Regions from separate parts of the Solibacillus sp. FSL K6-4121 genome, predicted to be linked through region 3. Evidence: riboswitches for the same ligand, from Rfam matches in the RefSeq annotation. Region 3 holds a riboswitch; each other region holds the start of a gene.
The links. Region 3 has a riboswitch for S-adenosylmethionine ahead of MHH95_RS02620 (bifunctional homocysteine S-methyltransferase/methylenetetrahydrofolate reductase). Riboswitches for the same ligand answer to the same signal wherever they lie in the genome.

Region 1: linked by a shared signal. The riboswitch ahead of MHH95_RS06040 (O-acetylhomoserine aminocarboxypropyltransferase/cysteine synthase family protein) and the one ahead of MHH95_RS02620 (bifunctional homocysteine S-methyltransferase/methylenetetrahydrofolate reductase) in region 3 are both predicted to bind S-adenosylmethionine.
Region 2: linked by a shared signal. The riboswitch ahead of metK (methionine adenosyltransferase) and the one ahead of MHH95_RS02620 (bifunctional homocysteine S-methyltransferase/methylenetetrahydrofolate reductase) in region 3 are both predicted to bind S-adenosylmethionine.
Region 4: linked by a shared signal. The riboswitch ahead of metA (homoserine O-acetyltransferase MetA) and the one ahead of MHH95_RS02620 (bifunctional homocysteine S-methyltransferase/methylenetetrahydrofolate reductase) in region 3 are both predicted to bind S-adenosylmethionine.

What each region holds. Positions count from the first base shown of each region.
Region 1 is NZ_JBBOCS010000001.1:1,187,894-1,191,125, reverse strand. Features, by position in the region: gene MHH95_RS06045 (hypothetical protein) at 114-512, opposite strand; gene MHH95_RS06040 (O-acetylhomoserine aminocarboxypropyltransferase/cysteine synthase family protein) at 701-2,005, opposite strand; SAM riboswitch class I at 2,122-2,236, opposite strand; gene MHH95_RS06035 (DASS family sodium-coupled anion symporter) at 2,593-3,232, shown strand, end outside.
Region 2 is NZ_JBBOCS010000002.1:1,707,145-1,710,376, forward strand. Features, by position in the region: gene MHH95_RS18255 (gamma carbonic anhydrase) at 1-333, shown strand, start outside; gene metK (methionine adenosyltransferase) at 438-1,634, opposite strand; SAM riboswitch class I at 1,896-2,011, opposite strand; gene pckA (phosphoenolpyruvate carboxykinase (ATP)) at 2,212-3,232, shown strand, end outside.
Region 3 is NZ_JBBOCS010000001.1:514,604-517,835, reverse strand. Features, by position in the region: gene hemG (protoporphyrinogen oxidase) at 1-999, shown strand, start outside; SAM riboswitch class I at 1,096-1,193, shown strand; gene MHH95_RS02620 (bifunctional homocysteine S-methyltransferase/methylenetetrahydrofolate reductase) at 1,303-3,147, shown strand; gene metH (methionine synthase) at 3,140-3,232, shown strand, end outside.
Region 4 is NZ_JBBOCS010000002.1:677,081-680,312, forward strand. Features, by position in the region: gene MHH95_RS12775 (hypothetical protein) at 41-643, shown strand; SAM riboswitch class I at 1,110-1,218, shown strand; gene metA (homoserine O-acetyltransferase MetA) at 1,409-2,350, shown strand; gene MHH95_RS12785 (ABC transporter ATP-binding protein) at 2,505-3,232, opposite strand, start outside.

The sequences.
Region 1 (3,232 bases), 670 kb from region 3:
GGACATTTGTTTACTGTAAACGGTCAAATTTCATTTAAATTCTATTGTTTAATAGCTAAATCGGGTAAACAAAAACACTAGCAGAAATTCTCCGGCTAGTGTTTAAAGTTATTTTATACTGCTACATTTACAGAATTATATACGCGTAAACGATGCGCATTTAAAATTTTTGTCATAACAAGTTCTTCTTTCACGGAGTAGTTTGGCACCGCATATGGGCGTTGCACTAATTGGAACTCACCATATTTTAAAAACCATTCGCGTGCTGGAGTTAAAATATGCGCACTTCCATGAACGTTATACTCCTCAGCAACTTCCTTTATGACATAGCCTGTTGTTTCCAGATTGTGAGTTTGTTCCGAGAAAGCACTATGCCCAAAAACCTTTTGCCACATGACATTTACATCCGCTAAAATTTGCTGAATTGCACAAGCGTTTATATATTCCTTTACTTCGTTTAATTCATAAATAATATAGGCTGCTACATTTTGTGCACTGTATACTTTCCCCATGTTGAACAACTCCTTTTCTTTCAATAATGCTGCAACATTATTTCAAATATTTTGGTTGGTAGTTTTATTATTCCAATTGTATTACTAGGTATTAATTTTGTCAATAAAACTTATACAATTAGTAGGAATTAATTTTCTAAAAATTGCTTAGCTTCTCGAATGGGAAAAGCTAAGCCTTTTTTAAAGTTTTATGCGTTTGTTTCTGCGCCTACTTCAGCCGCAACTTTCGCTAATGCCTGTTCTAAATCCGCGATAATATCTTCTGCTGCCTCTAAACCAATCGATAAGCGAATGAGCTCTTCCGATACGCCGGCAGTTTTTAATTCTTCAGCAGATAACTGTTGGTGCGTTGTGCTCGCAGGATGGATAATCAATGAACGGGCATCTCCAACATTAGCTACATGCGAGAATAATTCCACGTTATCAATTACTTGGCGACCTGCTTCACGTCCTCCTTTAATGCCGAACGTAATGATTGATCCGAAGCCGTTTTTCAAATATTTTTTCGCCAAATCATGTGTCTCAAAATCTTCAAAGCCGTTGTAATTTACGTATTCCACAAATGGGTGGTTTCTTAAATACTCGGCAACTTTTTGTGTGTTTTCATTGTGACGGACAATACGCAAATGAAGCGTTTCAAGTCCTTGCAGGAAATTAAATGCCGCGTCAGCAGATAATGTTGGACCAAAATCACGCAATAGTTGAACACGAAGCTTTGTCGCAAATGCAGCGCCTGCTGTGTCAATTCCATAGCGTAGACCATGATAAGAAGCATCCGGTTCCGTAAATCCTGGATGTCTTCCTTGCGTCCAGTCAAACTTCCCGGCATCAACGACAATCCCGCCGATCGTCGTTCCATGACCGCCAATCCATTTTGTTGCAGAATGAATGACAACATCCGCGCCGAATTCAATCGGATTACTTCCATATGGGGAAGCAAATGTGCTGTCGATTAATAACGGAAGACCATTGTCATGAGCGATGTTTGCTACCGCTTCAATATCGAGAACTTTCAAGCTTGGATTTCCGATTATTTCAGCGAAGATCGCCTTCGTTTTATCAGTAATCGCCGCTTGGAAGTTTGCAGGATCTGATTCATCCACAAATTTTACTGTAATGCCGTAGCGAGGCAATGTAGTTGCGAATAAATTGTATGTTCCTCCGTACAGAGAACCAGCAGCAACAATTTCATCTCCTGCACCGGCTACATTTAAAATGGAGAATGCCACTGCTGCTGCGCCAGATGAAAGCCCTACTGCAGCTGTGCCCCCCTCAAGTAAAGCAACCCGTTCTTCAAATGCCCCCACTGTAGGATTCATAATACGAGAATAAATATTGCCAGTTTCCTGTAATGCAAATAGACGTTGCGCATGAGCAGTGTCATTGAATGCATAGGCAGTTGTACGATATACAGGAACTGCAATCGCCCCCGTTACAGGATCTGGCTTTTGCCCCCCGTGCAATAATAAAGTTTCTGGTCTTAAATTCGTCACTCTAATAACCTCCTAAAATTATTCGATGGTGAAATCGGTGTTTTTGAGGAGGATTTTTTAAATGAAAAAAACCCTCTTCAGTTAAGAAGAGGGTTGCGCATGAGCAAGTTTGCCTCCTCTTATCTTTCAAAATGATTGTCCATTTTGTAGGATTTAGCACCTTAGTCAGTTCATCACTTACTGGTTGCCGGGCATCTCAGGGCCTATTCCCTCCGCCGCTCTTGATAAGAGATATGTGATTTATGTTCCATCGTTGATTCTCAGTATAAAGCAGAGTAATTCTATAAGTCAACCGAAAAATTAAAATTTTCTGATTTTAAATTAATTCATAAAAATATTTTATCTTCCCACACTAAAATTATTATACTATTCTATACAATTTCTGCTTAAAACAAAATTTTTCTCAATATATTTATTCACCAAATATTAACATGTATCATTTTTTGGAAGTGCTATAATCATAATTGTTAAGGGATTTCCCTTGCAATTGGAAATAAAGAATATATTTTACTTTTAGAAGAATGGGTATATTTTGTCTTATTAATTTATTATTTAACTAAAACTTTAAACGAAGTGAGGCGTTAAGTATGGCAACAGAAGCGACAAGTAAACGAAATTTAAAACCATTATGGATAGTTTTAGCGTTTGCAGCACTCATTACCATTGTTTTACTTCCAAATAGTGGTGGAGATCTTCCCGTTGTTGGACAACGAGCATTAGCTATTTTAGCATTTGCCGTTATATTATGGGTAACCGAAGCGGTAGCCTATCCGGTTAGTTCTGCAATGATATTAGCTGCCATCGCTGTTTTATTAGGTTTGGCTCCGAGTATGGAAGATCCTTCCGTACAAATGGGCACTAAAGAAGCGTTAAAATTAGCGTTAGGTGGATTTAGTAGTTCCTCGGTTGCGTTAGTCGGGGCTGCATTATTTTTAGCAGCTGCCATGCAAATAACGAACCTTCATAAGCGTATTGCACTGTGGGTTTTATCATTAGTTGGAACAAAAACGAAAGCATTAGTAGTAGGGGCTATTTTAGTAGCAATTGTATTAGCTTTTGTTGTACCAAGCGCGACTGCTCGTGCTGGTGCAGTTGTCCCTATTCTATTAGGGGTTGTTGCGGCCTTTGGATTATCTAAAGAAAGTAGACTTGCAGCGTTGTTAGTTATTACCGCTACCCAAGCTGTTTCAATTTGGAATGTGGGGATTAAAACTGCTGCAGCGCAAA
Region 2 (3,232 bases), on a different contig from region 3:
AGTTGTCTTCACCAAAGCCCTGCAGCTCCACTCATTATTGAAGATGAAGTTACAGTAGGTCATCAAGTAACATTACATAGCTGTACAATAAGAAAACGCGCTTTAATCGGCATGGGTTCCATCATTTTGGATGGTGCAGAAATAGGCGAAGGAGCATTTATTGGTGCAGGTAGTCTCGTACCACCTGGAAAAGTAATTCCTCCCAATTCACTTGCTATGGGGCGCCCAGCAAAAGTTGTACGTGAAGTAAATGCAGAGGACCGGGCAGATATGGATCGCATAATTAATGAATACGTAGCGAAGGGACAATATTATAAATCATTGCAGAAGTAACATTCCGCTATCAATCCAATTACTTACAATATAAAGGAAGGAAGTATTATTTTTCATTATAATAGAAAAGGAGCCGTCCATTTAAATGAACGCTCCTTCTTTCTTTAAATTCCGGCTTTTTCTTTAAGTTCTGCCGCTTTATCTGTATTTTCCCATGGTACATTGATGTCAGTACGACCGAAGTGTCCATATGCTGCTGTTTGTTTATAGATTGGACGGCGTAAATCCAACATTTTAATAATTCCTGCTGGGCGTAAATCAAATAGCTCTCGAACCCATTCTACGATTTTGGAAGATTCTACTTTACCAGTTCCGAATGTATCTACCGCAATTGATACTGGTTGTGCAACACCGATTGCATAAGCCAATTGAACTTCAGCACGATCCGCTAAGCCTGCAGCAACGATGTTTTTTGCGACATAACGAGCTGCATATGCTGCTGAACGGTCCACTTTCGTTGCATCCTTACCAGAGAATGCACCACCACCGTGACGTGCGTAACCACCGTACGTATCTACGATAATTTTACGACCTGTTAGACCAGCATCTCCTTTTGGACCACCAATTACGAATCGACCTGTTGGATTAATGAAATATTTAGTTGCTTCATCTAATAACTCAGAAGGAACTACTGGTTTAATAACATGTTCTTTAATATCCGTTTGAATTTGCTCCAATGTCGCTTCTTCATCATGCTGTGTTGAAATAACGATTGTATCCACACGAACAGGCTCATTGTTTTCATCGTATTCGATTGTTACTTGTGTTTTACCATCCGGACGTAAATATTCTAATTCCCCTGATTTACGCACTTCTGTTAAACGACGAGCTAATTTATGAGCTAAAGAAATAGGCATCGGCATAAGTTCCGGTGTTTCATTACATGCGTAGCCGAACATTAAACCTTGGTCTCCAGCACCGATTGCTTCTAATTGATCTTCTGTCATAGAACCTTCACGCGCTTCTAAAGCCTGATCTACACCTTGTGCAATATCCGGTGATTGTTCACCAACTGCAACAAGTACCGCTAAGTTCTCTGCGTCAAAACCATATTTTCCGCGCGTATAGCCAATCTCTGCTACCGTATCACGGATAATACCTTTCATATCTACATAAGTAGAAGTTGTAATTTCACCAGATACTAATACTAAGCCTGTTGTTACCGTAGTTTCACAAGCTACACGTGCATTTGGATCTGCTGCTAAAATTGCGTCTAAAATGGCATCCGAAATTTGATCGCAAATTTTATCTGGATGTCCTTCCGTTACACTTTCTGATGTAAACAGTCGACGATTTTTCATGTCATTTCCTCCTAATTCACTTTGGCAATTGTTTTTATTGATACGGTACTCATTACCCATGTCCGTTATATTGCGTCTTACACCGTGGCATAGTAGCATTATTAACGTCAAGCTTTATTTGCTTTAACACGAGGGTCTGAAAGGCTGTAACTATATAATTTTCGCTCAATACGAAATTGTAAATTCAAATAAAAAAATCCTTTCACTCATAACCGTGTTCATCACACGTGAGGAAAGGATATTACGTTTCGTTACCTTTCACTCTTATCGTTCAAGGGAAATTTTGCCCTTGCATCAGGTTGGCACCAACACGTATAAAATATACGCAGGTTGCCGGGTTTCATAGGGCCTGCCCCTCCACCAGCTCGGGATAAGAGTATCCGTTCAATTACACATCCTACATAAAAAAATAAGTGCTGTCAATAAATTTTGTCTGATTTTAAACAGTTAAAAATTCCACAAAAAAATAATTCATAATTAGTATAGATTATATCCTTCAATGTGTTATACTATTTTTGAATTAATAACAACTCCCCTACTATAAGGGAATACTATAAAAAAGGATGGTATTTAATAGATGAATTCGGTAGAAATTGCTAACGAGCTGAAAGAACTTTTAAACGGGGAAAACATCAAAACTCAATTATCTGTTCCACAATTAGTTGAAAAAGCTACATCACGTGGAGAAGCAATGTTAACTGTTGATGGCGCATTACGTGCTGAAACAGGTAAATATACTGGTCGATCACCTAAAGATAAATATATCGTTGAAGAGGAAAACTCTAAAGATAAAATTGATTGGGGTAAAGTTAACCGTCCTATCTCTTCAGAAGTATTTGATAAGCTTTATGTCAAAGTTGTAAACTACCTAAAAGAACGCGATGAATTATTTGTATTCAACGGTTTTGCGGGTGCTGACAAAGACTCTCAATTATCGATTAAAGTAATTAACGAATATGCTTGGCATAACCTATTCTGTCATCAATTATTCATCCGTCCTACAGCAGAAGAATTAGCTGCACATGTTGCTGACTTTACAATTGTTTCTGCTCCAAACTTTAAAGCAGATCCTGAAGTAGATGGAACTGGTTCGGAAACATTTATTATAACATCAATTGAAAAGAAAATCATCTTAATCGGTGGTACTGAATATGCTGGCGAAATGAAAAAATCAATTTTCGGGATTATGAACTATTTATTGCCTGAACAAGGTATTTTCCCAATGCACTGCTCAGCTAACGTTGGCGAAAAAGGCGACGTTGCCCTGTTCTTCGGTTTATCAGGTACTGGTAAAACAACTTTATCAGCGGATTGCGACCGCAAATTAATCGGGGATGATGAACACGGTTGGTCTGATAATGGTGTTTTCAACATTGAGGGTGGATGCTATGCAAAAACAATTAACCTCTCTGCTGAAAATGAGCCGGAAATTTACAATGCAATCCGCTTCGGTTCTGTATTGGAAAATGTAGCGGTTGATTCAGAATCACGCATTTGTGACTACGACGATGGATCTTTAACAGAAAATACTCGTGTTGCATACCCAATCGATTATATTGATAACATCGTATTACCATCAGTAGCAGGTCACCCAAACA
Region 3 (3,232 bases):
AGAGCATTAAAGGATATAGACATTCCAAATACAAAATTTACGAAGGAAAGTTCCATCGGTGCATTTTTGGAATATTTTTTAGGGGAAGAAATAGTGCGAAAACAAATTGCTCCTGTATTGGCAGGGGTATATTCGGGAGATTTATACCAGCTGAGCTTAGCTTCAACATTACCGTATTTAGTCGATTATAAAAATAATTATGGGTCGATTATGAAAGGTTTTGAAGCTAATCGCGAGCAGTTTGAAAAAGCAGCGGATAAGAAATTTATTTCTTTCGAGAAGGGGTTATCTTCATTAATTGACCGCCTTGAAGAGCAATTGCCGGAAGTGGAATTCATAAAAAAGGCCGCAACTGAGCAAATACAAAAAGTAGGGGAACAGTATAAAGTTGTATTAGAGGACGAAACGATTATCGCGGATATTGTGGTCCTTGCTGTACCGAATAATACAGTACGTACTGTATTGCAAGACGAAAAATTAGATGGACAGTTAGAAAAGTTTACAACAGCATCTGCATTAACGATGTATGTTGGCTTTGATGTACCGGATAGTGTTTTACCAGCAGATGGTACAGGTTTTATCGTCTCCCATAATAGTGATTTAGTATGTAATGCATCTACATGGACAAGTCGTAAATGGAAGCATACTTCAGCAGAAGGGAATCTGCTCGTTCGTTTATTTTATAAAAATATTAATCCACGCTATGAAGAACTGGCAGCCATGTCTGATGAAGAGTTGGAGAAAGTCGCAATGGAGGATATTCGCTTAAGTTTAGGTATTGAAGCGAAACCAACCGTCGTAAATGTAACGAAATGGATTAATCAGATGCCTCGCTATGATTTAGCACATAATGAAGCGTTATCTAAAGTTATCGACTATTTAGAAGTGCACTATCCGAATCTGCTTTTAGCTGGATGTTCATACTTTGGGGTAGGGATCGGTGCTTGTATTCAAAACGGTAAAAAAACAGCGGAACAAATTATTGCACGAATTATGTAAAGAAATACTTTATTAGGCTAAAGGGTATTGACGTCTTATTTAGATAACGATATGATAGCTTAAATAATTTTAAATTTTTAGAAAAATTCATAAAATTTCTTATCGAGAGAAGTTGAGGGACTGGCCCGTTGAAACTTCAGCAACCAACATTATGTCAGGTGCTAAATCCAGTGGCGATAGCCAGAAGATGAGAAGGGATTAAGTTGACGACTGACAACTATCAAGCCTTCTTTTGCTTAGTGAAAGAAGGCTTTTTTGTATTAAAAATATACTGAAAATACTGTGAATAATGGAGTGAAATAATTGGGTTTACTACAAGATTTAAAAACACGCGTTTTAACGGCGGACGGAGCAATTGGAACTTTACTTTATTCCTATGGGTTGGATTACTGCCATGAGGAAATGAATATTGCACGACCAGAAATTATCGAGAAAATTCATAGTGAATATATTGCTGTAGGTGCAGATATTATTCAAACAAATACATATGGAGCGAATGCGATCAAGTTAGCTCGATATGGTTTTGAAAATCGAGTAAAGGAATTTAACGAAGCTGCGCTGAAGATTGCGAAGCGTGCAGCTGCTCCGGGGGGGCAGTATGTTCTGGCAACAATCGGTGGCATTCGAGGGATTCGAAAAAGTGATGCAACATTAGATGAAATCTTAAATGCCTTTCAAGAGCAAGTGGAAGTATTACTAGCTGGTGAACCGGATGGCTTCTTATTGGAAACGTATTACGACTTTGAAGAATTATCACATTGTGTTCACCTATTACGATCAATGACCGATTTACCGATCATTGCCCAAGTGACGATGCAGGAACCAGGTATCCTTCAAAATTTAATGTCTTTAAATGAAGCATTTCATGAATTGGAAAGGTTAGGTGCAGATATTGTTGGGAGCAACTGCCGGTTAGGTCCTTTCCATACAATTCAGGCGTTTGAAGGGGTCAACTTACCGAACAAAGCTTTTTTATCAGCTTATCCAAATGCATCGTTATTAGATATTGAAGATGGCCGTGTTGTCTATGAATCGGAAACCGATTATTTTGCTCGTGCAGCCGTTGAACTCGTAAATCAAGGAGTCCGTTTAATTGGCGGTTGCTGTGGGACGACACCGAAGCATATTGCGGCGGTAAAACAACGTCTAGCGAATATGCAACCAATTGAAACGAAAGAAGAAAAACACAGGTCTACACAATTTGTCCGTATTCCGGAACCACGTAAGCAAGAGCCACTCCATGAAAAAGCAAAACGTGAACGTTCTGTTATTGTGGAACTTGATACACCGCGTCATCTGGAAATTGACGGGTTTGTCGATGGGGCAAAACAACTGGCAAAAGCGGGAGCCGATGTCATTATGATGGCGGATAACTCACTTGCATCCCCGCGCATCAGTAATATCGCGATGGCTGCGATTTTAAAAGAGCATGGAATTCGTTCATTGCCGCATTTAACGTGCCGTGACCGCAATTTAATTGGGCTTCAGTCACATTTAATGGGACTTGATGCACTTGAACTTCATGATATTCTGGTCGTGACAGGGGACCCGACAAAAGTGGGGGATTTCCCTGGGGCAACGAGCGTATATGATGTTTCGTCAATGGAGCTTATTTCACTTATAAAGCAGTTAAATAAAGGTAGCTCTTTTACTGGGAAATCGCTGCGAAAACAGGCGGATTTTTCGGTGGCCGCTGCATTTAATCCAAATGTCCGTGTATTGGACCGTGCTGTAGCACGTTTAGAGAAGAAAATCGAGCATGGTGCAGATTACTTTATTTCACAACCGGTATATACGAAAGAAAAGATTATCGAAATCTATGAGGCGACTAAGCATTTGGAAACACCGATTTATATCGGGATTATGCCACTTACATCTTCACGCAGCGCGGAATTTTTACATCATGAAGTACCGGGCATTAAATTGTCCGATGAAGTACTTGCGCGCATGGCTGCTTGCGGGGATGACAAAGAAGCATCGACAGCAGAAGGAATCGCGATTGCCAAAGAGCTGCTCGATACGGCATGTAAATACTTTAACGGTATTTATTTAATTACACCGTTTTTACGCTATGATATGACGCTGGAATTAATGAACTATGTAAAACAATATGATGTGGAAAGTAAAGGAGTTCAGTCGAATGTATAATCACCCAATTCATGAGCAATTACAAAAAAGAATCTTAATCATCGATGGTGCTATGGGGACGATGCTTCAGGCAGAAAACCTAACA
Region 4 (3,232 bases), on a different contig from region 3:
GGCGTTTTTGATATACTAGCGGGGGTTTTGGGGGAAGATAATGACAATGGATAACTATGAACTAAGAGAAAAGGTATTAAGAGAGTTGCATGATGGCTTTAGATCTTTCTGGTGTTCTACGAGATGTCAATTAATGGAAGTTTCCTATGACCAAGCTTTTAAAATCATAGGTATTAAGTATTCTTGGGATAAAAAACTAGTTGAAGAGATGAGAGTGTTATTGTCGCAAATTGTACGAAACTTAGAATTTGACTTAGAAATTATGCATTGGGGAGACCCTATACGAAACTACGATGAAAAAGAAATTCTAGAAAGCATAGGTAAGGTTGGTAGTTATAAAGAATTTATAGAAGGACTTGAAAGAGTCCTTCGTGAAGGACTTATAAATGACTTTAACGAAGGCTGGGATTTAGAAGAACAGTTGATGGCTGTAGCCAAAGAGTATCTAACCAACTATTCAAGAAGATTGGATTATAAAGTGAAAAAGATATTTGAAGAAACAGGCAAACTTGAAGATATTAGTCGCATAGTGAACAGTTTTGAAAAAGTTCTTGAAGAGAACTATAAGAGATTTATCAGTAAACAATTAAAGGTTGATTCACCTTATTTCATATATGAGGGAAACGGACAGAAAGAATGCTGAAGAAAGTTTATTACTAACTATTTAAAACAGATAGAACGAGTAGGATGAAGCAAAGTCAGGAGACCTGCCCACTATAGCTATTAAGAGTAAAGTGTGTTGTGCTTGTTCCCTGTTCCTTATCCCCTAGAAGATAAGCCCACTTTTGTTGGTGGAGATGCTTATAACTATATTTATTAATGGAACCCACACAACTACAAATTACAATATTGAAATTGAGAAACTTCAAATGAGTGTTGTTTTTTATCGTCGAAAATACAATACGCTTCTTTTTTTTAAGAAGTATGATTTATTATGGAAATTACATAGATTTCATAAGAAGTTAAATAATTTATAAATAAAAGTACCCCTAATTAAATATAATTAAATTATTGATGTATAAGTGTAGTCATGACAGTATTTGTTTTATATATTTTTTTGAATTATTGCAAAACTTACGCTACCGTGTTACACTAGTGTCAATTTAATAGTCTTATCAAGAGAAGCGGAGGGAACTTGGCCCGTAGATGCTTCAGCAACCTCTAGTATAACTAGAAAGGTGCTACTTCCAGCAAGGCAATGTCCTTGGCAGATAAGAACGGGTATATTAACCTCTCATTTCTGTTGTGCTGGAATGAGGGGTTTTTTGTTTTTTCAGCAAGTATGAAAGTACTTGCTCCAATAATCAAACCCCTGCGGCTATTATGATTTACTTGAAAGGAAAGAAGCTTGAAATAGCTTTCGTTATGAAACTAAGATTATTTAGAAAGATTAGAGGGGGACAGTGTAATGCCGATTAATATTCCGAAACATTTACCGGCCGGTGAGCTGCTGAGAAAAGAGAAAATTTTCGTTATGGAGGAAGACCGGGCGAAAACTCAGCAAATTCGACCTTTGAATATTTTAGTGTTCAATTTAATGCCGGAAAAGGAAAAAACCGAGCTCCAATTATTGCGTTTACTCGGGAATACACCACTACAGGTAGATGTGACATTTTTAAATACCGCTACATATGAATCAAAAAACGTTTCCAAATCACATTTAGATACGTTCTATCAAACATTCGATGAAATTAAACACCGCCGTTATGATGGTCTGATCATCACAGGTGCACCGGTAGAGAAAATGCAATTTGAAGATGTGGGCTATTGGAAGGAAATTACCGATGTAATGGATTGGGCCGATCAAAATGTTACATCAATCATGTATATATGTTGGGGAGCACAAGCTGCACTGTATCATCATTTCGGCATCGGGAAATTTGAGCTGCCTAAAAAATGCTCCGGCGTCTATTCACATGTGATTACCGATTTAACGGTCGATTTAGTACGAGGCTTCAGTGATGAATATGTTGCGCCTCATTCACGTCATACATCTGTCTCGATTGACGAAGTCCGTGCGCACCCAGATTTGCGTCTGCTCAGCTATTCGGACGATGCGGGGGTATTTATCGTTCAATCAAAAAACAATAAGCACATCATGATTACAGGCCATTTAGAGTATGATGCGACGACTCTATCGGACGAATATTTCCGAGATATCGAAAAGGATCCGGAAAATACGGAAGTTCCAATTAATTACTTCCCAAATAATGACCCACAAAATGCACCAAAAAATGTATGGCGTGCCCATTCACATCTATTGTTCTACAACTGGTTAAACTATTACGTATACCAAGAAACACCTTATGAATGGCACTTTGTTGAGGAAAATATCGAATATCATATTTAAAAAAATGGCTAGGAAAGAAATAAAAAATTGATTGGAATGGAGGGCGACTCCAGCGGGAAAAGCACGACGCCTGAGACTACAGGCTCAGGCCGTGCCCGCGGAAAGCGTCCCGGAATGGAAATCAATTTTTAGGTTATAGCTCAGCCGCTCACTTCTATTTCACTGCAATCCATGCACGTTCTTGTTGTATTTGCAAACTTACTTCACGGCCAAAAAAGTCACTTAGCAATTGTTCATTCAATATGACTTCGCGAGTATCTGCAGCTACGCTTTTACCATCCTTCATTAACAGTACATGGCTAAAACAAGGTAAAATTTCTTCTACATGATGCGTTACATAAATAAGTGTAGGGCAGTGATTGCCTTGTGCTATTTGCTCAATCTTTTGCAGTAAGTTTTCCCGCTCTATAAGATCGAGTCCGCCACATGGTTCATCCAATATTAATATTTCTGGTTCTGCCATTAAAGCACGTGCAATTTGTACACGTTGTCGTTCACCTTGCGATAAATGCTCAAAAGATTTATTCGCCAAATGATCGCAATGAAACTGTCTCATAAAGGATAGTGCCTGCTCAATTTCCGCATCGGACACGTCATTAAATAGACGGAGCGCACCAAACTTTCCGCTAAGCACAATTTCAATTGCATTATCCTGCCAGTTGAAGCTGTCAATCATTGCATTGCTTACCCAGCCGATGCGTGTTCGGAGGGTAGGGATATATGTATTGCCGAAAGTTTCACCTAGTACTTGCACTTTACCATTGTTCGGCCAAATATAGCCGTTGATTACTTTTAACAAGGTTGTTTTTCCTGAACCGTTCAAGCCTAAAATGGCCCAATGCTGTCCTTTTTGTACATGCCAGTCTAAATTATTCAAAATTA